DNA from 3 places in the Paenibacillus allorhizosphaerae genome. Region 3 is predicted to be linked to each of the others. Evidence: riboswitches for the same ligand, from Rfam matches in the RefSeq annotation. Region 3 holds a riboswitch; each other region holds the start of a gene.
The links. Region 3 has a riboswitch for cobalamin ahead of ACFQI7_RS18740 (ribonucleoside-diphosphate reductase subunit alpha). Riboswitches for the same ligand answer to the same signal wherever they lie in the genome.

Region 1 (10,425 bases), 120 kb from region 3:
TCCGGCGGTCCGAGCGGATTCATATTCGAGCTGAAGTCGAGGAACTGCTCCTTCGGCAGGCCGAATGTCTCGGCAGCCGTCCATACATCTCCTCCATGTCCGTACCGTTCCAGCATTTCCTTTCCCCTCCCCCAAAACGTTCATCGCGATAACAACCAAAGAATCACTAGCAGCAGCAGCGTCTCGAGCAATTCATTCAAAGCCCCGTATGTATCTCCCGTAAGTCCGCCCAGCTTTCCGCTAATGTAACGGGCGATGAGCCAGCCCGCCACAAGCGCTACCATCCCGAAGATCGTAACCGTTGCGAGCCCGTATTCCGCCGCTGAAGATACAGATACCGTAAGCCACGACGCCGCAATGGCAACGACGGTTTGAAGCAGCAGCACCTTCCATCCGACGCCGCGAAACATGCCGCCCATGCCGCCGCCCTGCTCCGCTCTGGCGTAAGGCCAGCGAGATATGGCCGCGACCATGAACCAGCGGCTCCATATCGTAACAAGAGGAAGCAGCAGCAGCGCATCCGCGTCTAGCAGCTTTGTCATCAGCTCTAGCAGCAGCGACCACTTCAGCAGCAGCACAACGACGCATGCGATGACGCCCATCGCGCCGACACGGCTATCTTTCATGATTTCGAGCATCCGCTCCCGCGAGCGGTGGCTCAGGATGCCGTCGGCTGTATCCATTAGCCCGTCAAGATGCAGCGCTCCCGTCAGCGCAATCCAGACGCTCAGCAGCAGCGAAGCGGCAGGAAGCGCCGGAACGACCAGCATTAATAGCTTTCCGGCGCCGACAAGCAGCCACCCGAGGACGAGCCCGACAACCGGGTAGAACACGACGCTGCGACGAAACAGCGCATCGTCATAATGAAGCGCAATCGGCATCGGCAGCCGGGTCAAAAACTGGAAAGCGGCGATCAGCGCCGCTCCCCAAGCCTGTATTACAGCGACAGCAGCGCGCACAGCAGCAGTCCTCCCGCAACCGTGAAGCTGACCGTATACATCAGCCTCACGGTTCTCATAATATCTTCCCGCTCACGCTCGCGCAGCGGCCAGCCCATCCTTGCCCGTTCGCTGACGCGGCCGTGATACACATTCACGCCGCCGAGCTCGATGCCGAGCGCGCCGGCCACGGCGGACTCCGGAATGCCGCTGTTCGGGCTCGGGTGGAGCCCGGCGAAGCGCCGGATCGCGCCGAACGACCGGCTAGCGGACAGGGCCGGGGTAACCGAGGCGGCAAACACAAGCAAGAGGCCGGTTACTCTGGCTGGAATCCAGTTGAGCACATCGTCCCAACGGGCGGACGCCCAACCGAAGTCGATATATTTCTCATTCTTGTAGCCGACCATCGAATCGAGCGTGTTGGACGCGCGGTACAGCATGGCGAGCGGCGCGCCGCCGAGCAGCGCGTAACAAATCGGAGAGATGACGGCATCGACGATGTTTTCCGCCACCGTCTCCACGGCCGCCCGCGTAATCTCCGGCTCGTCCAGCTGCGTCGTGTCCCGCCCCACGATATAACCGACATATTTGCGGGCATCCATGAGCCGCTCTTCCCGCAGCGGCGTGTAGACCGCCACCGCCGCCTCGCGCAGCCCTTTCACGGCGATGGTCGTGGAAATAAACCATACGTTAGCGGCGTAACCGAAATACGGATGAACAGCAGAAGCAACCCCTACCGCAAACCAAATGACGCCGAATGCGGCGGTCACCGTGACTAGAGCGAGCAGCAGTCCCCGCCGGCGACGGCCAACTGCGGAATCCCGGTCCCGGTGCAGCAATCGCTTCTCCAATGCGCCGACCGCTCTGCCGATCCATATGACCGGATGCGTGTACCAACGCCAGTTCGGATCGCCGATCAGAAAGTCCAACACGATGGCTGCAAGCACCATCCATAGCGTCTCTTGTATCGAAAAGATTAACAAACCCGTTCCCCCGAACTTCGATCTACATTACAAGCGGAATGCCTGACTCTTCAGTTCCACCGGAATCCCAGCGGTGACAAGAAATACTTGATCCGCCGTCCGTGCCAGCTTCTGGTTCATGCGCCCGGACAAATCGCGAAAGATGCGTCCAAGCTTGTACTCCGGGACAAGGCCGTATCCGACTTCATTGGTCACGAGCACCACCGGACCCTCCATCGAACCGAACGCGTCAGCCAATTCATCGATCCGGTGCTCTATTAAACGTTCCGCATCTTGTTCGTGTTCGCAGCGCAGCAGCCAGTTCGACAGCCAGAGCGTCAAGCAATCGACCAGGACGACCGGTGCGTTCGCTGTGCGAAGCGTCTCCGCCAATGCATAAGGCTCCTCCGTCGTATCCCAGTGAAATCCCCGATTGCGCCGATTCTCGCGGTGCAGCTCGATGCGCGCTTCCATCTCCTCGTCAAACGCCTGCGCCGTAGCAATATATACGCCCCGGTCGCCAAGCCTTGCGGCATAAGCTTCCGCAAAGCCGCTTTTCCCGCTCCGGGCGCCGCCGGTTACGAGCACTTTCATGGAAATACCTCCCGTTTGGCCCAATCATGGTCCCAATTCGTTATGTGTACGATCGTCACGCTTCGACGCTATAACGCCAGCCAACGGCGGACGGGTCCGCTCAACCGCACTTTAGCCGTTTGTCGGCGCGCTGGCTCCGGATACGCCGGCATCGGCAAACGAAGCCATTTCCTTCATGATGCGAACGGCCGCCTCGATGAGCGGCAGCGTCAGCACGGCGCCGGTTCCTTCTCCAAGCCGCATATCCATGTGAAGCATCGGCGTCAGCCCAATTTCCTCAAGCAGCATCGCATGGCCTTGCTCCTGCGACAGATGCGAAGCGATCATGTACGAGGCGCTAAGCGGTGCCATTCGGCTTGCGACGAGAGCCGCCGCCGAAGAGATGAATCCGTCGACGACGACGGGAACCCGGTGGCGCGCCGCGCCGAGAATGACGCCGACAAGACCGGCGATTTCGAGGCCGCCGACTTTGGCGAGGACGTCCAGCGGATCAGCTTCGTCCGGCCGGTTAACCTCGATCGCACGGGCAATGACCGCTTGCTTGTGCAGCAGCCTCCGGTCGTCGATGCCCGTTCCGCGCCCTGCGGCGAGCGCCGCGTCCTTCCCGCCCAGAACGGCAAGTATCGCCGAACTCGGCGTCGTGTTGCCGATGCCCATCTCTCCGGTCGCGAGGAGGCCGTATCCCTGCCCGACAAGCTCCTCTACGAGCTGGACGCCGACCATAACGGCCTCTGCTGCTTCCTCCCGCGACATCGCCGGCCCCTTGGCCATATTGGCCGTTCCGAAGCGAACTTTGCGCGAATATAAGGCCGGATGCGACAGCTCGGCATTGACGCCAATGTCGACACAGATGACGTCCGTTTCCGTATGGCGCGACAGCACGTTGACGGCAGCGCCGCCGTTCAGGAAGTTCAAGACCATCTGCGGCGTAACTTCCGCAGGGAACGCGCTAACCCCTTCCTCGCACACGCCGTGATCGCCGGCCATCACAATAACGGCTTTGCGCCCGAGATCCGGCTTGATCTCCCGGCGAATGCCGGCAAGCTGCTTCGCCACTTCTTCCAGCCGTCCCAAGCTTCCCGGCGGCTTGGTCAATTGATCCAAATGAACGGATGCTTCCTCGACTTTCACCGAATCAATCGGCTCAATCGCTTGGACGTTATCCTTTAATGCCGTCTCCCACCTATGCATCAAACTTCCCCTCTCCCGAGCAAAATTTGCGGCGCGCCGCTGTCCGGATGCGCCATCACATAAGGACGCGTGCCGTACACGCGCTCCAGCAGCCCCGCTTCCATCACGTCTTCCGGTTTGCCGATTCCAACGATGTGCCCGCTGTGCAGCAGCATCAACCGGTCGCAATACTGCGCCGCCAAGTTCAAGTCATGCAGTACGGAGATGACGGTCAGCCCGCATTCCTGCTGCCACTTTCGAATCCGGTCCATCATGTCCACCTGGTACCCGATATCCAGAAACGTCGTCGGCTCATCGAGCAGCAGCAGCTTTGGCTCTTGCGCCATCGCCTTGCCAAGCGCTACCCGCTGCCGTTCCCCTCCGCTGAGCTCATCTACGGTCCGCCCTTCCAGCGGACGCAGCTTCAGCCAATCCAAAATATGCTCTACCAGCTGCGTGTCGGCCTCTCCCGATTCATTCCCGAGCCAGTTCTGGAACGGGTACCGTCCCATCTCGATCACCTCGCGGACCGTAAATCCGAGCGGCGGAAGCGCATCCTGGTGCAGCACAGCCAGCGACTTCGCGAGCGTTTTCCTGTGAATTCGCTGTACCGGCCGATCGTCCAGGCGGACTTGACCGGATGTCGGACGCTCCACCCCCGAGATCGTATGCAGCAATGTCGATTTGCCGCTGCCGTTCGGGCCGAGAATGCAGAACCATTCCCCCGGCTCTACACGAAAGCTGATATTGTCCAGCACTTGCCGGGAGCCGAACAATTTGTTCAGCTGCTCCACTTCGACTTTCACCAATCGCGCCCCCCTTTCACGTCGTTTCACCAATGCTCATGCCGTCATCAACCGGACGATGTCATCCCGCGCTTATTTCGGCGCAGCAAGTAGGCAAAAAACGGGGCGCCCATGAACGCCGTCACGATCCCGAGCGGAAGCTCCGTCGGGCTGAGCAGCGTGCGGGCAATCGTATCGGCCCACAGCACATAAATTGCGCCGCCGATCAACGAGAGCGGCAACAGCAGGCGATAATCCGGCCCGACCATCAGTCGGAGCAAATGCGGGATCAACAGACCGACGAAAGCAATCACGCCGGATACGGACACGGCGGCCGCCGTTATCAAGGTCGATACGAGCAGCACGATCAGCTTGGTCCGCTCGACGCCCACGCCAAGATGCGCCGCCTGCTTTTCCCCGAGCGCAAACAGGTTCATCGCCCGGCCGTACCCGAGCAAAATCGCGGCGCCGACCGCGAGGTAAGGCAGCAGCACAAGCGAATACGACCACCCGCGGAGCGCCAGGCTTCCCATCAGCCAAAAAATAATTTCGTTGATGACTTGCTTGGACATCGCCACCATCAGAGAGACGAGGGCGCCCAGAAAAGCCTGCATGACGACGCCGGACAAAATGACCGTCTCTATCCGCAGCTTGCCGTCGGTCCGCGCCAACAGAAGCACGGTTCCAAGCGAAAGCATGCCAGTAATAAAGGCAATGATCGGAACGGTCCATTGACCGAACAAAGCGTACTGCAGCCCAAACAAGATGAGAAAGGCGGCACCCACCGACGCTCCCGACGATACGCCGAGCGTATACGGATCTGCGAGCGGGTTGCGGAGCACGCCCTGAAAGGCCGCACCGGCAACCCCAAGCGCCGCACCTACCAGCATCCCGAGCGCAACGCGAGGCAGACGGACCCGCCAAATGATTTGCTCCGACGAAACATTCCAGTCGGCCGCGATCCAATCGCCGAGTCCGGGGACTGGATGCAGCATAATTTTCCAAACGTGAATCAATGGAATCGGCACCGCGCCGATGGACAAAGCCGCAGTTGCGGACAGCAAAAGCAGGGCGAATGATGCCCCGCCCCAAATCCACAGTTTCCGCTTCATGTTATTTCACCCGTTCCGGGTAAATTCCTTTGGCAAACTCTACGAGCGCCTCGGTAATCCTCGGGCCCGGCCGGCTCATCGTATCTTTGTCTACGCCTGCGAGCTTGTTCGTTTTTACCGCTTCGATCTTATGCCAGCCGCTGCGCTCGCGAATGATCTGATCGATCGTTTTTTTCGATTGGTCGTCGATCAAATTTTTCGGATACAAAATGACTTGCGGGTTCGCCGCAATAATTTTTTCTTCGCTGATCATCACGTAACCCTTCTCGCCAGATGCCACGTTCACACCGCCCGATACCGTGATCAGCTCGTCGATGAACTCGCCTTTTCCGACCGTCCATCCCGGAGAAAACTCGATAAATACTTTTTTCTTCTGCTCCGGCGTTAAGTCTTTGACGGCATCCGTCACCTTCTTGCGGTCCGCTTCCATCGAGGCGGCCAGCTTCTCGGCCTGTTCTTGGCGGTCAAAGATTTGACCCATCATACGAATATTGCTGATGACATCGTCGATCGTCTTCGGTTCCAACTTAAACAAGTTTACTTTCAGCCCGCGCAGTTTCTCCACGGCTGGCAATTGCATCGATACCCCGGTCACGACAAGATCGGCCCCGGAGGCGATCAGCGCCTCTTCGTTCGGCTTGACGATGCTCCCGAGCTTCGGCTTCGACTTCGCTTCCGCCGGATAATCGCAAAAATCGGATACGCCGACGACTTTATCGCCAAGGCCAAGCGCAAACAGCGTCTCCGTCTCCGCAGGAGAAACCGACGCGATGCGTTCGGGCGCCTTCGTAAATACGAATTCTTTCCCCGTCGCATCCTTGACCTTGAGCGGATACGCCGTCTTTTTGGCGGCATTCCCCGCCTGTGCATCGCCCCCGCTTGCTTTCGGAGGACTGACGAGTTCTCCTTGCCCTGGCAGCTTGTCCTTGCTTCCGCAGCCGACGATCGCCGCCGCAAGCGTGATCGATAGCGATACGACCGCAATCGACCGCTTCATCTTGCTCTTGCTATTTCCCCACATCCAACTCATCTCCCATAAGTACTCGAATGATAACGATCCGTACAGCTTCCGAGTCGAAGCCCTTTCGAAGTCAATCCTTCATTAAAAAAGCCCCCGGCTCCGCAAGTACGGCAGCAGGGGGCACTATAGTCACTTCGCTTGCGGCGACCGTTCACCGTAGATCATCGGTATGGCCGCAGCCGGCAGGCTGTGCATTCTGCTCCTTTTCCTCGAAAGGATACAACTTTATTTACCGTTCAGGCAGGTTTCCTGGCTCATGGATGACGGAATGTCCGCTGGGCTCCGCCTTCCCGTCCGTATGAACAGTGGCTTAGCGTGGAGCTTTGAATCCATTGACAGTGGCGGGACCGCGCCGGATTCGCACCGGCTTCCCTTTTAACCCGCAGCTTAACGTTTCAAGCCGGGGCACCCGAACAGCTCTATTCAATTTATCCGGGTCGTCCGCTTTCGCGTCCGTATCCCCCGGGCATGTTTATTTCTGCGCGATTTGCTTCATCACCTGTTTCGACTGTTCCATATTCGGCGCATTCGCAGGGATGAAGGCGTACAGGTCTTTGCCGTTAAAATTTAATTCCGTAAACCATTTCGTCTTGTCCATCGGAATGCCGTATAAATGCTTTTCCGACTTTCCGTTCTCCGTAATCTCCAGCACGCCATCGGGGAAATCTTCCGCTTTCGCCAGATCGTCCAGCGGAACATAGCCGCCTTGCTGTCCAAGCGCTTTGAACTGTTGCGTGGGAATAATGATAATGCCGTTCTCCGCTGCAGCGATCTCCACCATTAATTTCTCTGCCGAAAAGATCGGCGTCGTCAGCACTTTCACCGTCGGAGCCGTGCCGAGCTTGGATTGGAGCGACTGTCCCAGCTTATCCGCCACTTCATTAGGCACTCCGTTTGCGGACATTAAAAATATCGACACATCCGCCTTCGGCCCCCCGCCGCAGCCCGCCAGTACAAAAAGCAGCAGCAGAGCGATCAGCAATTTCCGTTTCATGAGGCCTCTCTGTCCCTTCTTCGCCGGCCGCTGTGACCCAGCTTTCTATTGCTTCATCTTACCATAAACAAGCTTCCGTTTTCAAAAAAGTTTATGACAAAAAAAGAAGCCGATTACGTTCGGCCTCTCTGGTTTTGATTCATGTATTCATTAATTTTTTTGTCAAGCTCCATGCTGATCTCGACGACCTGAGCAGATGTGAGGCTGTTGCCGCTTTGCACGAGTTTCTCCAGTTCGATACGCAGCCGGTAAATATCCTCTTCTAAAGATAATGCAGATGAGGCCTGTTTTTTTTCTCCAAAAAACCACTTAGCCTTTTGATCGTTCTCACGAATCCAGCCGAAATGCAAGTACCGGCGAAGTTGATATTCCGGAAAAGCCATTGTTCATCCCTCCCACTACATATCTTTAGTCCTATGTAAGAACAGTTCCATAAACTATAAATATATGAAACTTCTCTACTATAAAGATACCAGTTTTGGAATCGATTGAAAATGACTTATTTTGACGTTTGATGTCGAATTTACAGTTTTTGGATAAACTTTCCTATACGTTCGATCGCTTCCGTCAGCTGATTTACGGAATAGGCGTACGAACAACGCAAAAAGCCTTCGCCGCCCAGACCGAACACTTGACCCGGCACCGCTGCGACTTTAGCCTCAAACAGCAGCCGCTGCGCAAATTCTTCCGAACTAAGACCCGTCGACTGGATCGACGGGAACGCATAGAACGCACCCTGCGGCTCGTGGCACTCCAACCCGATCTGGCGGAATCCCTGCACGACCAAACGACGGCGCTGGTTATACGACTCGACCATCCGGTCTTTCTCTTCCATTCCGTTCTTGAGCGCCTCCAGCGCGGCGACCTGACCCATCGAAGGTGCGCACATCACCGTGTATTGATGAATTTTGAGCATAGCCGAGATTAGATCCCGGTGTCCGCAAGCGTAGCCCATACGCCAGCCGGTCATCGCGAACGCTTTGGAAAAGCCGCTCACCAGAATCGTTCTGTCACGCATGCCGGGCATCGCCGCGAAGCTGACATGCTTTTGTTCATACGTTAATTCGGCATAAATTTCATCGGAGATAACGATCAAATCGTTCTCTTCCACTACTTTGGCGATCGGCAGCCAGTCCTCGTAAGTCATGATGCCCCCGGTCGGATTGCTCGGGTAACAGAGGATAAGCAGCTTGGATCGCGGCGTAATGGCCGCCTTGAGCGACTCGGCCGTCAGCTTGAACTGGTCTTTGGCGAACGTTTCGATGCCGACGGGAATCCCGCCGCCGATCTTGGCGATCGGGTTGTAGGAAATGTAGCACGGCTCCGGAATCAAAATTTCGTCCCCTGGCGACACGAGCGCCCGCAGCGCCAAATCGATCGCCTCACTGCCTCCTACGGTGACGAGCACCTCATCGGATGGTTCATAAAGCAGTTGGAACGAATCGTACAAATATTCCGCAATCGCCTCCCGCAGCTCAGGCAATCCCGCATTCGGCGTATACTTCGTATTGCCGCGCTCCAGCGAATACACGCAAGCTTCGCGCACATGCCATGGCGTACTGAAATCCGGTTCACCGACGCCGAGGGAAATGATGTCTTTACTGCCGCTCACCAGATCAAAAAACTTCCGAATGCCCGAGGGCTCGATTTCGCGTACCAACGGCGCCAAATAACGGCTCATGGAAGTGTCTTTTTGCGCTTGATCCTGTTTATGCTCTATCATTGTTCCTCAGCGTCCTTTACGGTGAGATTAGCAGGCGGCGGTCATCCTCATGGTCTTCGAAGGTAATTCCGTCCTGCTTATATTTTTTCAAAATAAAATGCGTCTTCGTGGAGAGCACCCGATCGATCGGGGACAATTTGTTGGACACGAAGGACGCCACTTCTTTCAGCGTCTTTCCTTCAATCTCCACGAGCAGGTCGTACGCTCCCGACATCAAATAAACGGACTTCACTTCCGGATATAAATAAATACGCTCTGCGATCGCATCAAAGCCGCGTCCGCGCTCCGGCGTAATTTGCACCTCGATAAGGGCGGTCACTTTCTCGTTGTCGACCTTCGCCCAATTGACCACCGTGGCGTATTTAACGATGACGTGCGCTTCTTCCAGCTCCCGGATCGCCTCCGCCACTTCCGCCTCCGACGCACCAAGCATGGTCGCGATAAGGGCCGGAGAACGTCGCGCATCCTCTTTGAGAAGCTCGACGATTTTCATCTTAAATTGTTCCATGGTTTGGGTCCTCCTCCAAAGCTTATTTTTTCATATTACACCCAACGGGCTGTATTTGGCAAAGGGAATTGTCGACTGCTTACAGCAAGCAACCCCCATGCAGGCATGGAGGTTAGGCGATTCATCTATGTTCAGCAAAGATTTCCGCATCGTTCATTCAAACATCAGCAGCTTGCGCATATAATTTTCGATTTCCCGCTCCCGGTACGACGGCAACACCGTAAACTCGAATTGCGGCTCGCTGTTGATTCCTTCCACCAGCCGGCCGATCGCCACGAGACGATCATCTTCATCGTATGCGGCGATGACGCGGCGGCTTTGCGAGCACACTTCGTACACGAGCGGCCCCGCCGCGGCGGAATCGGCGATGGAATCCGCCAGTTGCCTGAATTGCGATTCTGCCGGAAGCTCATTATGCAGTGCGATTTTCATACCCGTTCTCCCTTCGAACAGAAATGATAAACATCATCCTGTAATTATTATACACATTTATGTATATTTATTCAATACTTATTTCGTTTATTCCGGGAATAAAAAAGGTGTTTGTCCCGTAGACAAACACCTCTCATTCATTCGTATGCAGTTCCATTGCATGATTTCAAAATATATCCATACTGA
Region 2 (10,425 bases), 450 kb from region 3:
CGCGGGAATGCTGTTTAACCCGGTGCATGAACGCAAATACATGCAGCTGCTTGTTCAGTCTTACGCTCCGGATAGCGCGGCACAGTGGAATGCGGCGCTGGAGGAACGCAAGCAGGTCGAGAGCGACATGTCGAAAACGTTGGAAAAGCAAGTTATACTTAAGACAGACCCTGCGACTCCGGTCGAAGCCATAAAAATCCAAAAGCTCGACGACGCTTCGGCAGGTGCTGACGGCACCGACAACATCCGGTTCGAGATCAAGCAGGGCAAAGAGCTGCATGTGTCGGCTACCAAGGCGATCGCCGCCGGTGGTACAATGAAGAAGGAATGGACGGAGAGCATGAAGCTTCAGGACGATTTCGCGAAGGCGGTGGAATCCGGCGACGGATCGGCCATTCGGGCACTGCTGCCGAAGCTGCTCGACGATTACACCAAACAGACGGCGGAAATGAAAGAAGCCACGGAGAAGATGAAGACACAGCAAACGGAACAGCAGTAGGATCCATTGCATGCCATTTATGCTGCGGCTGTACGTATTCCAAGGGGCGTTGGCTTTTACGCAGCGCCCTTTTTTCTTAAAACACAACGGGAGGGAAGACGGATGTATCGGATATTTCTGGTAGAGGATCAGGCCGATTTGGCCGAAGTGCTCACCGTCTATTTGCAAAACGAGGGCTGGCAGGTGCGTTCGTTCCTTGATGGCGAGTCGGCGCGTGCTGCGATTTCGGAGCGGCCGGACCTGTGGATCCTCGATATTATGCTGCCCGGCGTCGACGGCTACCAGCTGATCCGGGAGATCAAAGCGGATCAGCCGAGGCTGCCGGTTATTTTCATCTCGGCGAGAGACGCCGATATCGACCGGATCGTCGGACTCGAGCTCGGCAGCGACGATTATATGGCCAAGCCGTTTCTTCCCCGCGAGCTTGTGATTCGAACGCGCAAGCTGCTGGAGCGGGTGTACGACTCCGAAACGTATCCGGGCGTGCATCAGTGCAGGCCGTATACGCTGGATGAACGGTCGAGGCAGGTCAAAGACGAGAGCGGGCAGCCGATCGAGCTGACGAGCAAGGAGTTCGAGCTGCTGCTGTATTTTACGCTGCGCGCAGGCCAGTCGTTGGAGCGTGAGCAGGTGCTGTCGGCCGTATGGGGCAGCGATTACTTCGGTTCCGACCGTGTGGTCGACGATCTGGTGCGGCGGCTGCGCCGCAAGCTGCCGCTGCTGCGGCTAGAGACCGTATACGGATTCGGATACAGGATGGTGAAAGCATGAAAAACTGGCCGGTTGCCGTGAAAATATGGGGTGTGTTCGCTTCGATTACGCTGAGCATCTTTATTATGCTGGCCCTCTTTTTGCCGTGGACGCTGAAGGGCTTTTTTACCGATCAAATTTACGATCTATTGATGGATTCGCAAGCTTCCGTACGGTTTGAAGCCCAAAATACGGCAGGGTTTTCCGTTTCAGCCAAAGAAGCGACGTCGGTTTCCGCGACCGTGGACTTTGCCAAGCCGGTGATGATCCTGCCGATCGCTCCGGTCGAGAAGACAAAAGACTCGATGGAACCGCAGGACGCGGCGGCACAGAAAGAGGTTTCTTCGGTGAAGGAACTGCGAATCGGGAAGCAGGACGCGCGAGTGGATCCGCTGGAAATGAGGATCAAGTCCAATGAAATCATGTTGGACCGGCAAACGATCAGCATGAGTAAAATCGAGGCGCAGCCGGCGAGGCCGTTTGCTGTCGGGATTGCCGGTTCGCTGCAGCCTCCCGAAGCACCGGTTGTCCAGCATATGCTGATCATGGGATCGGCGGAAATCAGCCGCTCCGAAGCGGCGCTTCCGCAAACGTATGTGGAAGCGATCGAGCAGGACGCGCATCTGCAGCAAAGTGAGGTACAGAAATATTCGCGGAACATCGACAACAAAACGATCTTTTATGTCATCCGCAAAGAGGAGCTGTCCGGGAAACCGGGCTATGTCGTGTCTTATTCGTGGGGCAACTACCGCAATGATCTCGTATATACGATGTTCGGGCGGTTGATGCTTCTGATGGTCGCGCTCATTTTGTGCAGTTGGCTGCCGTGTCTTGCGCTCGCCAAATATTTGACGCGCCCGCTCGTGCAGATGGAGCGCCACGTCGGGCGCATGTCCGAACGCGACTGGCATGAGCCGCTTGCGACGACCCGATCGGACGAAATCGGCCGTCTGGCGCGCGCGATCGAAACGATGCGGCTGCGTCTGGTTCGGCAAGATAAAGCGCAGCAGTTTTTCCTGCAAAATATTTCTCATGAGCTGAAAACGCCGGTGATGGTGATCCGCAGCTACGCTCAGTCGATTATGGACGGCTTGTTTCCGAAAGGCAGCTTGAAGGAGAGCGTCGAAGTCATAATGAAAGAATCGGACCGGCTGGAGAAGCGGGTTCGCGACCTGCTGTATTTGAATAAACTGAACTATGTTTCCTCACGCGAAAAATCGTTACAGCCGTTCGATCTGAAAACCGTGATCGAGGACGTGGTGGAGCGGCTGCGCTACCGGAGGACCGATATTGAATGGGCGGTGGAGGCGGACAGCGATACGATGGTGTGCGGCGACCGGGAGCAATGGGGTGTCGCGCTGGAAAACTTGCTGGATAATCAGCTGCGTTATGCCAAGGGACGCATTACGATCGAAGTGCAGCATCCGGCGGAGAGCGCCGGGGCGGACGCCGGTCAGCCGGCCCAGCCGACGGTCCGCATATGGAACGACGGCCCGATGCTGGACGAAGCGGCTGCCGCCGAGCTGTTCGAACCGTTCCGAACCGGAACGAACGGCCAATTCGGCCTGGGCCTGACCATCGTCCGGCAAATTGCCGAGTACCACCGCATGACCGCCCGGGCGGTCAACGAGCGCGGCGGTGCGGCGTTCTACCTGGAGCCGTCGAATTAAGGGCGAAGCTCATGAAATGGCCGCCGCATGCGATGCGGCCATTTTCAATTTTTATGAAGATAATGTGCGCTGTTGGTGTTATACTATTACCCGTTGGCGAGTAAAGACAAGTCGTATATAGGAAGAGCTTGTCCAATCGCTTGCCTCAAAAACAACGGTAATGCCGCCGCGCTTTTGTATGCCGGTTATTGGGGCGCAGGGCGGCATTGGAAATGGTTAAGGAGGTTTTTTACACGATGTGGAAAGAGTTTAAAGCATTCGCGTTAAAGGGAAACGTTCTCGATCTGGCAATCGGGGTTATCATCGGAGCGGCATTTGGGAAAATCGTATCCTCGCTAGTCAACGACGTGCTTATGCCGCTGCTTGGCCTTTTGCTTGGCGGGCTGAACTTGTCGGGGCTTCACTTACCGCTTGGCGGCGCCATTCTGAAGTATGGAGTGTTTTTGCAAACGGTTCTGGACTTTTTCATTGTCGCATTCTCGATTTTCCTGTTCATCAAGGCGCTAAGCAAATTTAAGCGGAAAGAAGAGGACAAGCCTTCGGAGCCGCCGAAGCCGTCCAAAGAAGAAGAGCTGCTTGCGGAAATTCGCGATTTGTTGAAACAGCAGCAAGGGTTGCGGTAAGAGAACGCGTTTCTCTGCCGCTTCTTTTTTTTGTCCGGACGTTTCGCGGCGGAATGGATGTTGCCGGAAAGAAGCAGCCTCTCGGATCAGCCAAAGGATTCCGTACTTCAAGTATGTTATAATCTGCGTAACGTGAACGGATTGTATATTGGATGAAGGGCGGTTATTCGCGATGAACGAACGGTTAAGTCAATTGTATTCCCTACTGGAGACGGAAGCTTTGGATGCTGCGTTCGTTACGCTGCCGAAGCTTATTTATTATTTTACCGGTTTTTATACGGAACCGCATGAGCGGTTTATGGCGCTCGTCTGCCCGCGCAACGAACCGCCGTTTCTCCTCGTGCCGCTGCTCGACTATGAGAAGGCGGTGCAAAGCTCGAGCGTAAGCCGCATCGTTCCGCTAGAAGACACGGATAATCCGTATGAAGTGCTGAAGCGCCATATGAAGGGTGCGATCAAGCGGATCGGCATCCAGGAAGACCATTTGAACGTGAAGCGGTATCACGGTTTGATGGAAGCGACAGGAGCGGAGGAAGCGGTGCATATAGATCAGCAGCTGGCTCAGCTTCGTGTCGTGAAAAGCGATGCGGAGGTTGCTGCTATCCGGAGAGCGATCCGCTGCATCGAGGAAGTGCTGCATCAAGCGCTGCCGCTCGTAAAGCCCGGCGTAACGGAGCTGGATCTCGTAGCCGAAATGGAGCACAGGATGAAGAAGCTCGGAGCGGACGGTCCCTCGTTCGATACGATGGTGTTATCGGGCGCCAAAACCGGGCTGCCGCATGGCGTACCGGGTATGGAACCGATTCAGGAAGGCGAGCTGCTGCTGTTCGATGCAGGCGTATTTATCGACGGATACGCTTCGGACCTGACAAGAACGTTCGCCGTAGGCGACGTCGGCGACAAGTGCCGGGAAATATATGACGCCGTATTGCAGGCGAACATGCAAATGATTCAGGCGGTGCACCCGGGAGCTTCCTTCGCCAGCCTCGATCTTGCGGCGCGAAGCTGCATTGAACGAAAAGGATACGGCGAATACTTCATTACCCGGGCGGGGCACGGGTTCGGCCTGGAAATTCATGAATATCCGTCCATCCATGCGAACAATGCCGATCTCATGCGCGAAGGGATGGTATTTACGGCGGAACCGGGCATTTATATCCCGGGCTTGGGCGGCGTGCGGATTGAAGACAACGTCTTGGTCACGAAGGAAGGCGTTCAGGTTCTGACCTCGTTTCCGAAGGAACTAACGGTCGTCGAAGTGTAGTCACCGGAATGGAGGTTGGGGCAGACGATGAATAAGACCGACCGGATGCTGGCCATTGTGCTGGAGCTGCAGCGCAAAGGGACGCTGCGGGCGGAAGATTTGGCCGTGACGTTCGAGACGAGCGTACGTACGATTTACCGCGACGTTCAGGCGCTCAGCGAAGCCGGGGTGCCTGTCATCGGCGCACCCGGTCAAGGCTACTCGCTCATGGACGGCTATTTTTTGCCGCCGGTCAGCTTCCTGCCGGAAGAAGCGGTAACGCTGCTGCTCGGTGCAGATATGGTGGAGCAGCAATTCGACGAGGACTACCGCTCCAAGGCGAAAGCGGCCCGCGCGAAGCTGGAGTCGGTGCTGCCGGGAACCGTCCTGCAGGAGGCGGCGCGAGTCCGGAGCGGACTCAGGATGCTAAATCCGGGCAGAAACGTAACCGACCCGGAGAAGCGGAAGCTGACGCTGCTGCGACTTGCCGTCCTCGAAGAGCGTCAGGTACGCTTTCGCTATGTCAAAGGATCGGCAGCGCCGGAGGAAGGCGGGGGCATAACGCGGATTGCCTCGCCGTACGGGCTCGTGCTTGTAAGCGGCGTTTGGCACATCATCGCTTTTTGCGAGCTTCGGCAAGATTTGCGCCATTTTCGGTTGAGCCGCATGAGCGGGCTCGAGCTGTTGGATTCGCGCTTTGCGCGTCCCGACGATTTTAACCTGGAGCAGTACGCACCGCCGGACGATCGAAACTGCATCATACGTGTCCGGTTTCCGGCCGGTTTCGCTGCGAAAATCGAGGAAAATCGCTCCTACTATATCCATATGATCGAAACGACCGATGAAGCCTGTTATGTCACGCTCCGCGTCCGTCAGTTGACGGATGTTTTGCCTTGGGTGCTCGGATGGGGGAGTCATGCGGTCGTGCTCGAACCGGAAGCGATGCGCACACGGATCAGGCAAGAAATTGAAAGGATGCTGTTAAGCTACTGACATACTGCTGTCAGTAGCTTTTTGGTATCGTATAGACAGATTCCATATCAAAGGAGCTGTTCTAGTAAATGAACACGAAAGAGACATTGAACCGTTTTGAAAACTTGGTCCGGCAATATATTCGCGGATTGGAGCCGCTGACGATAGAGCAGCTTACGAGAAAACCATCCGACGACGAATGGTCGTTAGGTCAAATGTACCTTCATTTGATTCAGGGGACGCTATATTTGCATTTGCGAAATATCGAGGCTTGCCGGGAGCAGGCTGCGGAAACCGGTGGTACGGAAAGAAAAACGGAGGCAGGCCGCCTGGTGTTTGCGCAAGGCAGCTTTCCTGGGATCCGCATTCAAGTGCCGGCCACGCCGGAATATACGCCCGCGCAGCCGGAAAGCAAGGAACAGCTGGTTGCGGGACTGAACGATGTGGTGCGGCGCATGCAGGAAGTGGAGCCCGCGCTTGCGGATATGCAGGAGAGCGGCACGAAGGCTCATCCGAGATTCGGCGACCTGAACGCGGTCGAGTGGTTTCAGTTGGTCGAGATGCACTACCGGCACCATCTGCTTCAAAAGGCGCGGTTGGAGCAATTTGTTGGTTTAAGCAGCCTGCCAGGCGAATCATCCAAGTGATATGTCGATTGGAAATATTTTTTATTTCTTCCGACTCAGGTCCAAATATAAAATGTAGTTGTACTTCGTAGCGTGTTTGATTTCGTCGGTTATAATCTCGAATACCATGTCACGGTAATAGCGGTTGGGCAGACCTGCGCGGATATCGCGATATTTCTCGACTGCGGCCAGCTCGCCGAACAGCGCTTTTTTCACGCCGTCAATGTATGAAGCCGGTTTCTCGAATGAAGTGCTTTCGAGTGCCGTAATCGTTTGGCCGGTCAAGTTTTGATAAATGGTTCTAAACATGTTGTTATGCTTCCGCTCGTCGTCCCGTATGCTTTCGATGATTTTCTTTTCTTCCTGCGTAGGAGCGATGGAAATCAGATAGTCATAAAATAATTCGTCTTCCCGTTCGCCCTGGACCGATTGTTTGATTAAGGCAAGCGCTTCTTGCAAAGATTTGTACGATTCAGGTTGAGCCTCGTTCCGGTATCCATAGTAATCCATGTCCGAAAACATAGCTCCGGTACTTGCAGGGGGGTAGGCATAAGGCACCCAAGGTTGATAAAAAGGATATTGAAGCACGCTATTCCCTCCGAACGATAGTAAATGATGAACGCAAATCCGTGATAATATATGAGAGTTTCGTTGGAAGGGCAACATGTCTAGAAAATAAAAGCCCAAAAAAGAGGGGACCGCCCCTCTTTTTGCTTTTTTTTTAAAGCGGCTTCGGGTACGGAGCGGGAACGCCATTCGATCCCAAATAAATTTGCTTTAAATCAAAAGCCGGAACTGTTTGGATTTCATCGCGTATGCGATAATCAAAAAAACGGATGGAGCGTGAATAACGATTGGAGATTGTAAAAGGCGCAAATTTGTTATTACGGTTTGTTTTGGAGTTATGCGCGCTGACTGCGCTCGGGTATTGGGGCTTTCGAACCGGAAACGGCTGGATTTTGAAAATCGCTCTAGGCATAGGAGCCCCGCTGCTTGCTGCGATCATATGGGGGCTGTTCGTATCTCCCAAAGCGACATATGATGTGGGCAACCTGGGGCGTTTGGTATTTGAGATCTTGGTTTTTGGATCGGCCGCCATTTCATTGTACTATTTCGGACAAGCCCGGCTATCGGTTATTTTTGTCATTACGGCTGTAAACAGCCGGGTGCTGATCGTCGTGTTCAAGCAATAGCCGGCGAGGCGTCTGCTTTTCTTGTAGACGAGCGTAAGCCGTCATGATAAGATAATGAAGTCATTTTCATAGTTTTAAAAAAGAGAACGGGTGGCGAGCTTGGAAGCTCGTCATAATAGGGAAACCGGTGAAAATCCGGTACGGTCGCGCCACTGTAAGCGAGGAGCCCCCGCAAGAGCCACTGTTTCGCAAGAAATGGGAAGGAAGCGGGCCAGCGTCGATGCGCAAGTCAGGAGACCTGCCTGTTCGTTAACACCCCAGGAACCTACGCGATATAGGGAGGTGTGAGATCGGCGGCTGTACCGGCTATGCTCTGGCTGCAGAAACATCGTTTTCTGCATCGGCGGCTTCGGTTTTTCGTTTCGGCATCCTATCCATACGATCGCAGGCATCTTCCATTCGGGGAGGTGCCTTTTTTGGCTTGTTCCCGGCTTAAGCAACGGTTCTATGAAAATGGGCAGTTCAGAGAGAAGAGAGGGAGAAGCGAGAACAATGGGCAAAATTAGTGCATGGAAACGTCCGTTTTATCTGCTGGTCATCGGCCTGCTGCTGTTTGCGCAGCTCGTTAGCGGCATCGGCGGCTTCGCCGGTGTTGCAGCTGCGAACGCGCTCCAGACCGATACGGGATCCGGCGAGGAGACCCGGATAATAACGGTTTCGCAAGCAATTGAGGAAGCGTCCGCGTGGGTTGCGAATCATTGGGACGTGAATAATACAGAACTGAGAGACTGGTATGTTTATACGCTTCATGCGGCAGGCAAGACGGTGCCGTCAACGGATGAGTATTTGAGTGAAGCCAAGAAGCAAGCAGCGAGGCTCGAGGTTCAAGCGAAAGTAACCGACTACGTCACATTGGCGCTAGGTGTCAAGGCGGCGGGAGGGGATCCCGTTTCTTTCGGAGGGATCAATCTCATCGAGCGGATTTACAATCATCCGCAGCTCGAAATGCAGGGAATTAACGGGGTGATTTATGCCCTTCTTGCATTGAATAACGGATCGTACCAGGTTCCGGTGAACGCAACCTGGACGCAGGATAAGCTGGTCAGCCGACTGTTGAGCAGTCAAATTCCGGATCAGGGCTGGGCACTGGACAATAGCAAGTCCGATCTGGATTTGACCGGTGCGGCGCTATGGGCGCTTGCTCCATACAAGGATCGTTCTGACGTGAAAGCGTCTGTATCGAAAGCAACGGCTTGGATCGCATCGATACAGTCGGGGAACGGCGACTTAAATTCGGAAAGCGGCATTGCCAACAGCAATACATTGGCTTATGTAATTTTAGGACTTTCCGCGCAGCAAATCGACGGAAGAACGGGAAGTTTTGATAAAATTTACGGGAATCTGCTGACCGCATTGTTCCGTAATTTTAACGCGGACGGCGGGTTTGCAGTTACAAACGGAACGTCGTCTGACAAATCTGCGACGTATCAGGGGCTGCTTGCCCTGCTTGCTTTCAATACGCTAACCGGCGGGCAAGGCGGGGAGTATGAAGTTCCCCTGCCTTCGGAAGGCAATCCGCAGCCGAAAGCATCGGTATATGTCCATATTGAACATAAGGACACGACGCTTGCGGAAGGGGATCTATCGGCCGAAACACCGCTCGAAGCGCTGCAGCTGCTGGCTGCTCAGAACAATCTCCCTGTCGAGACTTCAGACGGTTTCTTCTTCGACGTAACGAAGATCGGAACCGTATCGAAGTACGTATACGGCAGTTCATATGATTATTGGGCTTTCAATATTAAACGGGACGGAAAATGGACCAACGATTATCTTTGGAAGGACGTTAAGCTGCAAGACGGTGACGAGCTTGCCATCTTCTACGGGCCTTACGATGCTTTCAAAATGCTCGCAGACATTTCATTGGCACCCGAGGAACCTGTTGCAGGCGAACCGTTCCGCGTAAAAGTAACGCAGATCGAAAATTTATACAGTTCCCCGGCGGTCTCCGTCGCTGCTGCAGTGTATGTGCAGGTCGGAGAGCAGAAAGTATGGACGGGCGCGCAGGGCATCGCCGAATTCCCGAACGGGTATACGGCGGCGGACCAGCGGATTGTCGTTACCGGACCGCTCGTTAACGGCTATCCTACCGTGCTTCGCGGGGTCAAACGCTTAACTGCGAACGATAATCCGGGACCCGTTCCGGGAGGACCGGTGCCCCCGTCAAGAACGATTACGATCAGCGTGGCGGGCGATGATAAGCTTGGAACGATCTTGTCTTCACAGTCGCTTGACTGGCAGAGCGGAGATACGGCATTTTCCGTCCTCATTCGCGCCTTGGGGGCGGGTCGGGTACAATCGAAGGGCAGCGGCTCCAGCGCCTACGTAAGCGGAATCGACGGTTTGCGCGAATTCGATAAAGGATCGAAGAGCGGCTGGATGTACGCGGTCAATTGCTCGTTCCCGACGACAAGCGCCGGCGGCTACAAAATCAATATCGGGGACCGCGTCGACTGGCGTTATACGAAGAACGGCGGCGATGACGTGAAAGCGGCGCTGACCGAATCGTGCACGCCTCCTCCGGGTGCGGGCAATATTCAGACGAGCCCGAATGCCGCGAGCGAGCTTGAGAGCAACCTGGCTCTGATTCCGATCGGTTACGCCAACACGAGTCCGGTAGATCCGAAGGTTCAAACGGTACGTGTGCTGAACGGCAATCAAAAAATGACGGACGCAGAGAAACAAAAATTAAGGCAAACGCTGGCAGCCAACAAGGTGGCGTTGGAACGGTCCGCTTCTGCGCGGGACGCCGTCGATCTCACCGATGAGAAAGAAGAAGTAAGGCTGCGCATTCCGGAAAAAGCTTTGCAGGAAGACAAACAGCTGTCGATTCAGGAGCTGGATAACGCCGG
Region 3 (10,425 bases):
CGCGTGGCCGAACGTATCGTTCACGTTCTTAAACCGATCGAGCGCGATGAACAGCACGGCAAACATGCACTTGGAGGCTTTCGACCCGCGAATGGACAAGCTTAACGATTTCTGAAACATTTGACGGTTCGGCAGACCGGTCAGCACGTCGTGATATGCCATGTACGTAAGCTGGCGCTCCGTAAATTCGCGGTGGCGAATATCCACGATGACAAAATAAAGCAGCGGCACCAGCAGCGCCGCCGTTCCGGCCCAACTCAGAAGCTCGCCGGACCAGTTCGTCGGCAGACGAAGTACCAGGCGGACGCCGTACTCCAGCAGCTCCAGCCCGGAAATCAACGCCAAAACTTGTCCGATGACTTTGGCCGGTTTTCCGTTTCGCCTCATAAAAACAATGTACAGCAGGGGGACCGATAGCAAGACGATCATCGACGTGCTGATATATTCCGCAGCATCGTTGCGGTAGCCGAACGCTTCCCTTGCAGTAAGCATGAACATTTCCACACCGGCCAAAACCGACCATAACCGCAGCTCGGAAACATGCTGTAAAATCTTGGCCTGTACATAACGTCCGCGAGTCGAAGCCGTTCCTGCGGAAACCTTCTTGTTCACCATGATGCTCCTCTGCTTCCTGTATAAGGTGTTAGCTTTATTGTAAAACGGAGGAACCAAATGTACAAGAAAAATGTGGTTATTTAGGCCTATATTTCATGACCGATAATGACGGTCCCCCGGGACTATACATCAGATGCCGCTTAGTACACGCGTATGGTCTTTTCGTAGACGGTCTCGTCGTCGGCGGAGTTCATGACCCGAATCTCCAAATTCCAATAGCCGGGATACGGGATATAGGGGCCGCGTGCTTTGTAGCTATATTTTTTCATCCCGTACGATTCGTCGAAGCTTTGATCCTCAAACGGTTCCAGCGGCACCTCGATCGGCGCGATGTCCGCGCTCTTCTGTTCCTGCAATTTATAAATGATTTGCTTCGGTTTCCCGAGTGAATCCGGGAGCCATACTTTGACCGTAAAATCGTTTACGCCGGGGGCCGCGGGACTGATCTGCGCCGTCATATGAATTTTTTCTCCCATGACATGCCAATTCAAAGGCTCGTTGGCCGGGAGCGGCGTCAAGTAGGTGAATATGCCTACGATCGCAACGATTAGCGTCATCAGTACTGCATCCGTCCGGACAAGCAAGCCGACCGATGCTTCCTTCCTGCGCCGGTAACCAAGCCGAATGAGCGTCGCGGTAATGACGACAAGCAGCACAAGCCCCGACTTGACCAGCAAATATTTGCCCCATGCGGTTTCCGTAATATAAGCGATATCCGGAAGGAATATAAATACGGACATGACGCCGGACACGATCAGCAGCAACATAGCGAGCAGCGCAGCCAGCGAAAACGAGCCGTACAACCGTTTTGCTTCTTCCCTTGCGCTTGACCACAATACGAGCATGAACAGCAAACCGCCGACCCATACGGAAGCTGCAGCCAAGTGAAGCCAGTCAAGCAAAATCGTCTCGCTCTTCGGCTCAAAGGCGGCGGCGTGGCCGAGGAAACTTTTCGCTCCCCATACAAGCGCAACCCATGCATAATCCAGCAAGGCGCTGCGATACAGCATCACGAAAGACAGCAGGGCGAGCAACAAGCCTCCGATCCAGGCATAGCCGATTCCGGTCGCCGTGAACAGCCGCAGCAGTTCCTGGGCCCCGCCGTCGCCGACAAGCTGCCACAGATGAGCCCACATGAACAAAATATAAACGATCAAATAAGATTGCTGAATGCGTTCGCCCCAAAGCCTCAGCCTTGCGCGTACCGGCTCCGCTGTTCCGCTGCCGAACCATCGCATCCATAGCAGCCATCCCGTAAAAGCGAGCATTGTCATATAAAAAGCGATGCGCGAAGCGAACCGCAGCCCGTCTCCCAGCGTAAACCGGTCAATCAGACCGCCATGTCCTTGCAGGTGGCCCGTCTGCGGTGCGGTTCCCCCGGAGATGTTGTCGAGGCTTTGTCCTACCGCAAACAGGTAGGTGCCGTCCACCGGATGCCCGTCCGCCGAAATTACATGGTACGTTACAAGGTACGTGCCTTTCTCCAGCTTCGGCAGATCCAGCGAAAGAACGGTCTTCGATGCGTTCATGACCGCGCTGCGGTCCGTCACTTTGCGTTTCTCGGCATCGAATACACGCAAATAATACAGCCCTTCTTCCAGACGTTCATTGAAGGTCAGCGTGACTTTTTCCGGCGACTGCGTCAAAGACGAGTTAGCGGCGGGAGCCGATTCAATGAGGCTTGCGTGAGCGCTTGCTTCGCGGGCGCCAAGGACGGCAAACAGCATGCTTATCAAAAAAACAAAAATAAAAGTACCTGTGGAAAGACGGTACAAAGAAGCCCCTCCAGGCAGGAGCCCCAGCCTTCTGATGCGGTGCAGCAATTTCATAAACCTCCTAGTCATCACGTCCGACGAAAAACAGCCGGCTAACAGGAAGAAAAATATAACCATCTGAGCTAATCTCCTGCTAATCGACAAGATTCGATCAACTTACTCCTGCGAGAGCCGCTTCCGGCCGATAAACCCGTCGTCCAGCCCGTGATAATACTCGATTCGTTCTTCCCCGAGCTTCCAGCATAATAGCACTTCGATCCCGTCGATCATCGCAGGAAAGTCAACCAAACCGGTATCGAGGTCTTTGAGCTGAGCCCCCTTCATCTGCAAGCTGCGGAAACCGGCATCGGCCTCAAGCTGCATCATTTCCAGCTCGCACTCGATGGAAAAGAAAGGGTCCTCGCCTTCCGGCTTGCCGTACTTGCGAACATGCGCCTTTAGCGCCTGCAGTTGAGCAAACTTCACTTCAAGGCGCCTGCTTATGCTTTGCAGCCTGTCGAGATCGAGGATAACGGCGGGCAGCAATGCGTTCGCCTCTTCCGGTGTAAAATATTTTTTCACGGTTCTCCCTCCATGGCCTAAGAACAATTGTTAATCCAAACGACATAGCTTGTTGCATTCTGCAGTCCATCAATCCAATGACATGGCTCTTGTGCAGCATGATCGCAAACGACTTGCGTTCCTCTGTTCGGGCTGTTTTAAAGCGCTCATGCCGCAGCTTTCTATAATGTAGCATATTTTGGACGTACGAACCAAACCCGCGGGTCCCCCTTCTCCGGGCGACTCTATTTTCCTCCCATTGTCGAAAAAAATTAATAGATTGACAGATGAAGAGCCGATAGGTAAAATTCATTTTAGCACTCACAAAAACTACATATTGTAGATTGAGGTATCTTTCACCACGATATGTTGTGGAAGATTGAAAAGGGAAGCCGGTTTGATTCCGGAGCGGTCCCGCCACTGTAACGAAGAGGCTTTCGGCAAATTTCGCCACTGATCCGCACGGATCGGGAAGGCCGCCGCGAGCGCTGTACTTCGAAGCCAGGATACCTGCCTTTGTCTACGGCACGCAAGCCCCTACGGCAGATAGGGATGTGTCGCAAGAACAACGCTTTATTTCAGCATGCATCTGCCTTGGGACGGCGGAGCATGTTTTTCATTTTTTTAGTGCATATATGCTAAGGAGTGAACGCGCATGATTATTGTAAAAAGAGACGGCACGAAGGAAGAACTCGTGTTTTCCAAAATGAAAAAAGTGATCGATTTCGCCTGCGAATCGTACCCGGAGTGCGATCCGCTGGAGCTGGAGACGGCGCTGCTGCCCTTGTTCCGCAACGGAATTTCGACCCAAGAAATTCAGCGTCTGTTAATCCAGGTCGCCGTAGAGAAAACGAGCGTCGAGCAGCCGAACTGGCAATACGTCGCAGCCAAACTTCTCACTTACGATCTATATAAAGAAGCCCGTCTGAACCGCAAATACGGTCATTTCGGTTACGGCGACCTGTACTCTTTAATTACATACTTGACCGATGCGGGACGGTACGGCGCTTACATACTGGAGCATTACAGCCGCGATGAAATTATGGAGCTCGGCAATTACATCAAACCGGAACGCGACTACCTGCTGAACTACATCGGATTGAAGACGCTCGCCGACCGCTATTTGATCAAAGGGCTGGACAAGGAAGTACTGGAACTGCCGCAGGAGCTGTTCATGGGCGTAGCGATGCATTTGGCCATGAAAGAAGCGGACAAGCTGCGTTGGGCCAAACAATTCTACGATGTGCTGAGCCAGCTGGAGATGACGGTCGCTACACCGACGCTCGCCAATGCGCGCAAGCCGCTGCATCAGTTGTCCAGCTGCTTCATCGATACGGTGCCGGACAACCTGTGGGGCATTTACAATGTCGATCAAAGCTTCGCCCAAGTATCCAAGCATGGCGGCGGCATGGGCATTTATGTCGGCAAAGTGCGCAGCCGGGGCTCCAACATCCGCGGATACAAAGGCGTCGCAGGCGGTGTCGTCCCGTGGATCAAAAACTACAATAATACGGCGGTCGCCGTCGACCAGCTGGGCGTACGTTCCGGCGCCGTCGCGGTATACCTGGACGTATGGCACAAAGATATTCTCGACTTCCTGAACCTGCGGACGAACAACGGCGACGATCGGATGAAGGCGCATGATATATTCCCGGGCGTGTGCATTCCCGACCTGTTCATGAAAACCGTCGAAGAACGCGGCAGCTGGTACTTGCTGGACCCGCACGAGGTACGCAAAGCAAAAGGGTATTCCATCGAGGATTCGTGGGGCGATGAATGGGAAAGCCGCTACTTGGATTGCGTGAACGACGACAGCATTTCCAAGGAAGAAGTGCCGGCCATCGATATTATGAAGCGCATCCTGACGAGCTCTTTCGAGACCGGAACGCCGTTCGTCTTCTTCCGCGATACGGTAAACCGCGCCAACCCGAACAAACATAAAGGCATGATCTACTGCTCCAACCTGTGCACCGAAATTTGCCAAAACATGAGCCCGACCGAACTGATCCAAACCCAGCATGAAGACGGGATCATCACATCGCAAGTGAAAAGCGGCGACTTCGTCGTCTGCAACCTGTCGTCGACCAACCTGGGACGCGTCTATACGAAAGAAGACGTCGAGCGCGTCGTCACGACGCAAATGCGGATGATGGACAACGTCATCGACCTGAACTACTATCCGATTCCGCAGGCGGAAATTACAAATAAAAAATACCGTGCCGTCGGCCTCGGCTCCAGCGGTTACCACCAAATGCTGGCGCAGCTCCAAATTCAGTGGGAATCCGACGAGCATCTTGCCAAAGCGGACGAAATTTACGAGTGGATGAACTTCTACGCGATCAAGGCATCGATGGAAATCGCCAAAGAAAAAGGCGCCTATCCTGCCTTCGAGGGCAGCGAATGGCAAAGCGGCGCGTATTTCGAAGATCGCGGCTACGACAGCCCCGAGTGGCAGGAGCTTCAAGAGCAAGTAGCCAAGCACGGAGTGCGCAACGGCTGGATGTTCGCCGTCGCGCCCACCGCGTCCACTTCGCTCATCGCCGGTTCCACCGCGGGCATCGATCCGATCTTCAACAAGTTTTTCGTCGAGGAGAAGAAAAATGCGGTCATCCCGCAAACCGCGCCGAACTTGAACGCCGAGACGATGTGGTTCTACAAGGAAGCGCACCGGATCGACCAGCTCTGGAGCATCCGCGCCGCCGGTGTCCGGCAGCGCCACATCGACCAGTCGCAATCGTTCAATCTATATATCACGCCGGAGATGTCCGCGCGCGAATTCCTCGAGCTCTACATGGCGGCCTGGAAAAACGGCCTGAAAACCGTCTACTACTGCCGCAACAAGAGCCTCGAAATCGAAGATTGCGTCAGCTGCAGCGCTTAATGCGCATGGGCGGGGTGGAAAACAGCGAAGCGCATTTTCCTTCCCCCGCCCGCTCACGCTTTTGCACTAATTGCGCGGGGGCTCCCGCAGTTGCACGATGCCGCCGGGCAGGAGGGAAACAGCGAAGCGCATTTCCCCCCTCTGCCCGCTTACGTTTTTGCACCACGTGCGGACGGCGGAAACAGCGAAGCGCATTTCCGCCTACCGCGCGCGAGGGGCTTGCGCAGTAAAGCGTGCAGCAGAGGTTCCTTGGCAAAAGCCTAGGAACCTCTGCTGCGAAAGCGCGCCCCCGCACCAACGCTACGCCAAAACTGCACCAACCTGCCGGCTTTCCGCCGCACCAACGTATAGCGTGCCTGAAGCGCCGTTTGCCCTACAGGGCAAACGCGCTTCAGGCCGACGCGAGCCACAAGCACACAAGTACCACTCTCCGCCGAGCGGGGGTCCGGGGGGCAGCCGCCCTCTGGGGTCCCCCTCGGGAGGGGGATTTAGGGGGAGCGAAAAAACCATGGAACTGCAAAAGAAAAAACTGTTCAACGAAAACGGCGACCGGGATTGGGGCAAGCGCCGCATGATCGGCGGCAATACGACGAATCTGATCGAGCTGAATAACGTGAAGTACGACTGGGCGACCAAAATGTACCGCACGATGATGAACAACTTCTGGATTCCGGAAGAAATTCCGCTGGCCCAGGACGCGAAGGATTACAAATTCCTTTCGCCGATCGAGCGGCAAAGCTACGATAAAATCATCTCGTTTCTGATCTTCCTCGACTCGCTGCAAACGGCCAACCTGCCGAACATCAACGAGTACATTACGGCACCGGAGGTTAACCTGTGCTTGACCGTGCAGACGTTCCAGGAAGCGGTGCACAGCCAAAGCTACTCTTACATCCTCGACAGCGTATGCTCCGCGGAGGTGCGCGACGAAATTTACAACCAATGGCGCGAGGACAAGCATCTGCTTCGCCGCAACCGGTTCATTACCGATCTGTATGAACGGTTCATCGAAGACCCGTCGACCGCGAATTTGATGCGCACGATTATGGCGAATTACATTTTGGAAGGCATCTACTTCTATAGCGGTTTCAGCTTCTTCTACGCGCTCGGCCGTCAAGGAAAAATGCTCGGCACCGTCTCGGAAATCAAATACATTCAGCGTGACGAATTGACGCATCTCGCATTGTTCCAAAACATTTTCCGCGAAATCCGCAAGGAAAATCCGGAAATATTCACCGACGAGCTGATCGAGGAGCTTCGCGGCATGATGCGTACCGCCGTTCAGCACGAAATCGAATGGGGACAATACATTACCGACAACAACATTCACGGTCTCAGCAACGACATCATTGACCAATATATCAAGTACCTCTCCAACGAGCGGTTGAAAAAGCTGGGCCTGGAAATATTATATCCCGAAATCATCGACCATCCGATGAAATGGGTGGAGAGCTTCAGCAATATGAACAGCATGAAAACCGACTTCTTCGAGCAAAAAGTGACCAACTACAGCAAATCGTCCAATTTGAACTGGGACGACCTGTAAGCCCGTACCTCAGGGCCGATCCTCGAGCGATGCTCAGCGGGTCGGTCCTTTGTTTTTCGCTGTCGCGGAGGCTCGCATCACATTCCGAGCAGGCTCGTCGCCCGGAGGTTGAACCACACGAAAATTATTTACCTTTGTTCGAATAAAATGAAAATAATCTCTTTATAATCAAGTCATATCTATCAAATTATATATAAATTTATGGTACATTTTGGTTCTACCTGCTTATCGACAGCTTTTTATAAACTATGATATGATGAAATTCTTGATAAAGTGGTAACGCACTAAAGCAACATGACACACATTCAGGTAAAGGTGGTTTTTTTACGTTATGAAACGCATCGCAACGGTCGGTTTAATTCTCGCTTCGGCACTTATGTTTTTTACAGGCTGCGCCTCCAAGCCGACTTCCGCAGGAGAAGGTAAAAAGCTGGTCATTGGCATCGATGACAAATTTGCGCCGATGGGGTTCCGCGATGAGAAGAACGAGATTGTCGGATTTGATATCGATTATGCGAAAGCGGCCGCAGAAAAGATGGGCACGGCGGCACAATTCCAGCCGATTGACTGGAAAACGAAAGAATCCGAACTGAGCAGCGGCCGGATCGACCTCATATGGAACGGATATACGATTACCGATGAACGGAAAGGCAAAGTGCTGTTCACCAAGCCTTATCTGAAAAATGCGCAAGTGATCGTCACACTAGCCAAATCGAACTTGACCAAGCTCGACGATCTGGCCGGGAAAACGGTAGGTCTGCAATCCTTGTCTTCCGCGGCGGATGCCTTGAACGACAGTCCGATTAAATCCAAAATCAAAACCGTCACCGAATATGCGGATAATGTGCTCGCCTTGAGCGATCTGAAGATCGGCCGCGTGGATGCCGTCGTCATCGACGAGGTGGTCGTTAAATACTACATGTCCAAAGAAAACAGCACGTTTAAGCTGCTCGGCGAATCGCTGGCCCCGGAAGAATATGGCATCGGCGTAAAGAAAGGCAACGAAGCGCTTCTGCAAAAGCTGCAAAAAGCGCTTGACGAACTGAATCAGGACGGTACCGCCGCGAAAATTTCGCAGAAATGGTTCGGCGAAGATAAAGTGTTGAAATAAGCTCATTTCATGAACGCAGCAAACGGGATCTCTTCGGAAATCCTGTTTTATTGTTGGAGGAATTTGTTATGTCCGTTGATCGTATCGCTACAATGATAAAGCCGATGCTCGAAGGCGCTCAAATGACAGTGCTGCTGTTTTTGATCGCCATCGTGGTGTCGATTCCGCTCGGATTCGCGCTTACGCTCGCTGTAAAAAGCAGCATAAAGCCGCTCGCTTGGTTTGCTCACGCCTATATTTATGTGATGCGCGGGACGCCGCTGCTGCTGCAGCTGCTCTTTATTTGCTTCGGGCTGCCCATGCTCCCGGTGATCGGCGAATACTTGGTGTTCGACCGTTTTACCGCGGCCTGCCTTGGCTTCATTTTAAATTATGCGGCCTATTTCGCCGAAATTTTCCGAGGCGGCCTGCTCGCCGTCGATAAGGGACAGTATGAGGCGGCTCAGGTGCTGGGTCTTAGCAAATGGCAGACGATGCTGCGCATTATTTTGCCGCAAATGTTTCGCGTCGCACTGCCCGCTGTATCCAATGAATCCGTCACGTTGGTGAAGGATACGGCGCTGCTCTACGCCGTCTCGGTCCCGGAGCTGCTTCACTATGCCCAGACGGTAGTGAACCGCGATTTCACGATTATGCCCTTCTTCATCGCCGGCATCATTTATCTGATCATGACGCTCCTGCTGACCGCACTTTTCAAATGGCTGGAACGGCGATTCAAATTTGACTAAAAGGAATGGCGAATGTGGCTATCATAGAAGTTTCCGACCTCAGCAAACGTTATGGGGAGCTCGAAGTGCTGAAACGAATCACGTTCGACGTCCATCAGCACGATGTCGTTGCCGTGATCGGCCCTTCCGGCTCCGGGAAAAGCACCATGCTCCGCAGTCTCGTTCATCTGGAACAAATCGACGGCGGAACGATCCGAGTTGACGGGGATGATCTGGCGAAGGACGGGAGATACTCCGCACCGCGTAAAATCAAGCAGATCACTTCCAAGATGGGAATGGTATTCCAGCATTTCAATCTGTTCCCGCATTTGACGGTACAGCAAAATTTGGAGCTTGCCCCGAAAATGGTTAAAGGGGAGCCCACTACGGACGTTCGCCGAAGAAGCGGCGAGCTCTTGGAGAAAGTGGGACTCTCCGGACGGGCGTCGGTGTACCCAGCGAAGCTGTCCGGCGGTCAGAAGCAAAGGGTGGCCATCGCCCGTGCGCTGATGATGAACCCGCAAATATTGCTGTTCGACGAGCCGACTTCCGCCCTCGACCCGGAGTTGACCGGGGAAGTGCTTCAAGTCATGAAGCGGCTGGCCGAAGAACATACGACGATGATTGTCGTTACCCATGAGATGGGCTTTGCCAAAGAGGTTGCAAGCCGCGTCCTCTTTATGGATAACGGTCAAATTATCGAATCCGGGCCGCCTGAAGAACTCTTTACGAATCCTCGCTTTGACCGAACGAAAGCATTTTTGAGCCATAGCTTGAAATAATCCGTTACAGCAGCAGCGCTGCCTCAGGTGTATATTCCCTTTTTCGCAAACGATGGCGGGGGATGATACCAAGGCAGGCTGCTTTTTTTCATATCCTGATGCGTCCGGTTAGCGGAACGGATTACCCCGCGGAACGCAAATCATATATACTGTAATAAAGCAATTGAATGCAGACAAAGAAAAGCACGGGGGGTCCGTATGATTGCCTTAATTTTGTTTTTAGCAAGTTACGTGTACATGGGCTTTGAAATGCTGGCTTCACGCATCCTCGGTCCGTACTTCGGCAGCGGCATTACGGTCTGGGCCTGTATTATTTCCGTATTTCTGATCGGCTCCAGCATAGGCTATCTGCTCGGCGGCAAGACGGCCGACATGAAGGAGAGCAAACGTTATATTCGGATTTACCTGTTCTGGGCTGCCGTTTCCGTTTCTGTCGCATGGCCGCTCAGCCGTGTGACCTTGCCGCTG

Region 1: it holds a riboswitch for cobalamin, as region 3 does, so the genes downstream of both, ACFQI7_RS18235 (ABC transporter substrate-binding protein) here and ACFQI7_RS18740 (ribonucleoside-diphosphate reductase subunit alpha) in region 3, are expected to answer to the same signal.
Region 2: it holds a riboswitch for cobalamin, as region 3 does, so the genes downstream of both, ACFQI7_RS16635 (S-layer homology domain-containing protein) here and ACFQI7_RS18740 (ribonucleoside-diphosphate reductase subunit alpha) in region 3, are expected to answer to the same signal.

Annotation. Positions count from the first base shown of each region.
Region 1 is NZ_JBHSRV010000004.1:407,369-417,793, forward strand. It holds gene ACFQI7_RS18200 (cobyric acid synthase) at 1-116, opposite strand, end outside; gene cobS (adenosylcobinamide-GDP ribazoletransferase) at 141-959, opposite strand; gene cbiB (adenosylcobinamide-phosphate synthase CbiB) at 938-1,921, opposite strand; gene cobU (bifunctional adenosylcobinamide kinase/adenosylcobinamide-phosphate guanylyltransferase) at 1,949-2,494, opposite strand; gene cobT (nicotinate-nucleotide--dimethylbenzimidazole phosphoribosyltransferase) at 2,606-3,685, opposite strand; gene ACFQI7_RS18225 (ABC transporter ATP-binding protein) at 3,685-4,473, opposite strand; gene ACFQI7_RS18230 (FecCD family ABC transporter permease) at 4,518-5,561, opposite strand; gene ACFQI7_RS18235 (ABC transporter substrate-binding protein) at 5,563-6,582, opposite strand; cobalamin riboswitch at 6,805-7,010, opposite strand; gene ACFQI7_RS18240 (type 2 periplasmic-binding domain-containing protein) at 7,055-7,576, opposite strand; gene ACFQI7_RS18245 (aspartyl-phosphate phosphatase Spo0E family protein) at 7,690-7,959, opposite strand; gene ACFQI7_RS18250 (aminotransferase class I/II-fold pyridoxal phosphate-dependent enzyme) at 8,100-9,299, opposite strand; gene ACFQI7_RS18255 (Lrp/AsnC family transcriptional regulator) at 9,316-9,807, opposite strand; gene ACFQI7_RS18260 (hypothetical protein) at 9,961-10,239, opposite strand; gene cysK (cysteine synthase A) at 10,406-10,425, opposite strand, start outside.
Region 2 is NZ_JBHSRV010000004.1:73,705-84,129, reverse strand. It holds gene ACFQI7_RS16680 (hypothetical protein) at 1-499, shown strand, start outside; gene ACFQI7_RS16675 (response regulator transcription factor) at 602-1,270, shown strand; gene ACFQI7_RS16670 (sensor histidine kinase) at 1,267-2,919, shown strand; gene mscL (large conductance mechanosensitive channel protein MscL) at 3,156-3,542, shown strand; gene ACFQI7_RS16660 (M24 family metallopeptidase) at 3,715-4,806, shown strand; gene ACFQI7_RS16655 (helix-turn-helix transcriptional regulator) at 4,834-5,778, shown strand; gene ACFQI7_RS16650 (DinB family protein) at 5,847-6,404, shown strand; gene ACFQI7_RS16645 (ferritin-like domain-containing protein) at 6,426-6,971, opposite strand; gene ACFQI7_RS16640 (YrdB family protein) at 7,238-7,576, shown strand; cobalamin riboswitch at 7,648-7,836, shown strand; gene ACFQI7_RS16635 (S-layer homology domain-containing protein) at 8,069-10,425, shown strand, end outside.
Region 3 is NZ_JBHSRV010000004.1:526,849-537,273, forward strand. It holds gene ACFQI7_RS18725 (putative bifunctional diguanylate cyclase/phosphodiesterase) at 1-615, opposite strand, end outside; gene ACFQI7_RS18730 (copper resistance CopC/CopD family protein) at 756-2,444, opposite strand; gene ACFQI7_RS18735 (DUF2203 domain-containing protein) at 2,547-2,951, opposite strand; cobalamin riboswitch at 3,261-3,462, shown strand; gene ACFQI7_RS18740 (ribonucleoside-diphosphate reductase subunit alpha) at 3,586-5,811, shown strand; gene ACFQI7_RS18745 (ribonucleotide-diphosphate reductase subunit beta) at 6,320-7,357, shown strand; gene ACFQI7_RS18750 (amino acid ABC transporter substrate-binding protein) at 7,689-8,468, shown strand; gene ACFQI7_RS18755 (amino acid ABC transporter permease) at 8,537-9,196, shown strand; gene ACFQI7_RS18760 (amino acid ABC transporter ATP-binding protein) at 9,211-9,957, shown strand; gene ACFQI7_RS18765 (fused MFS/spermidine synthase) at 10,156-10,425, shown strand, end outside.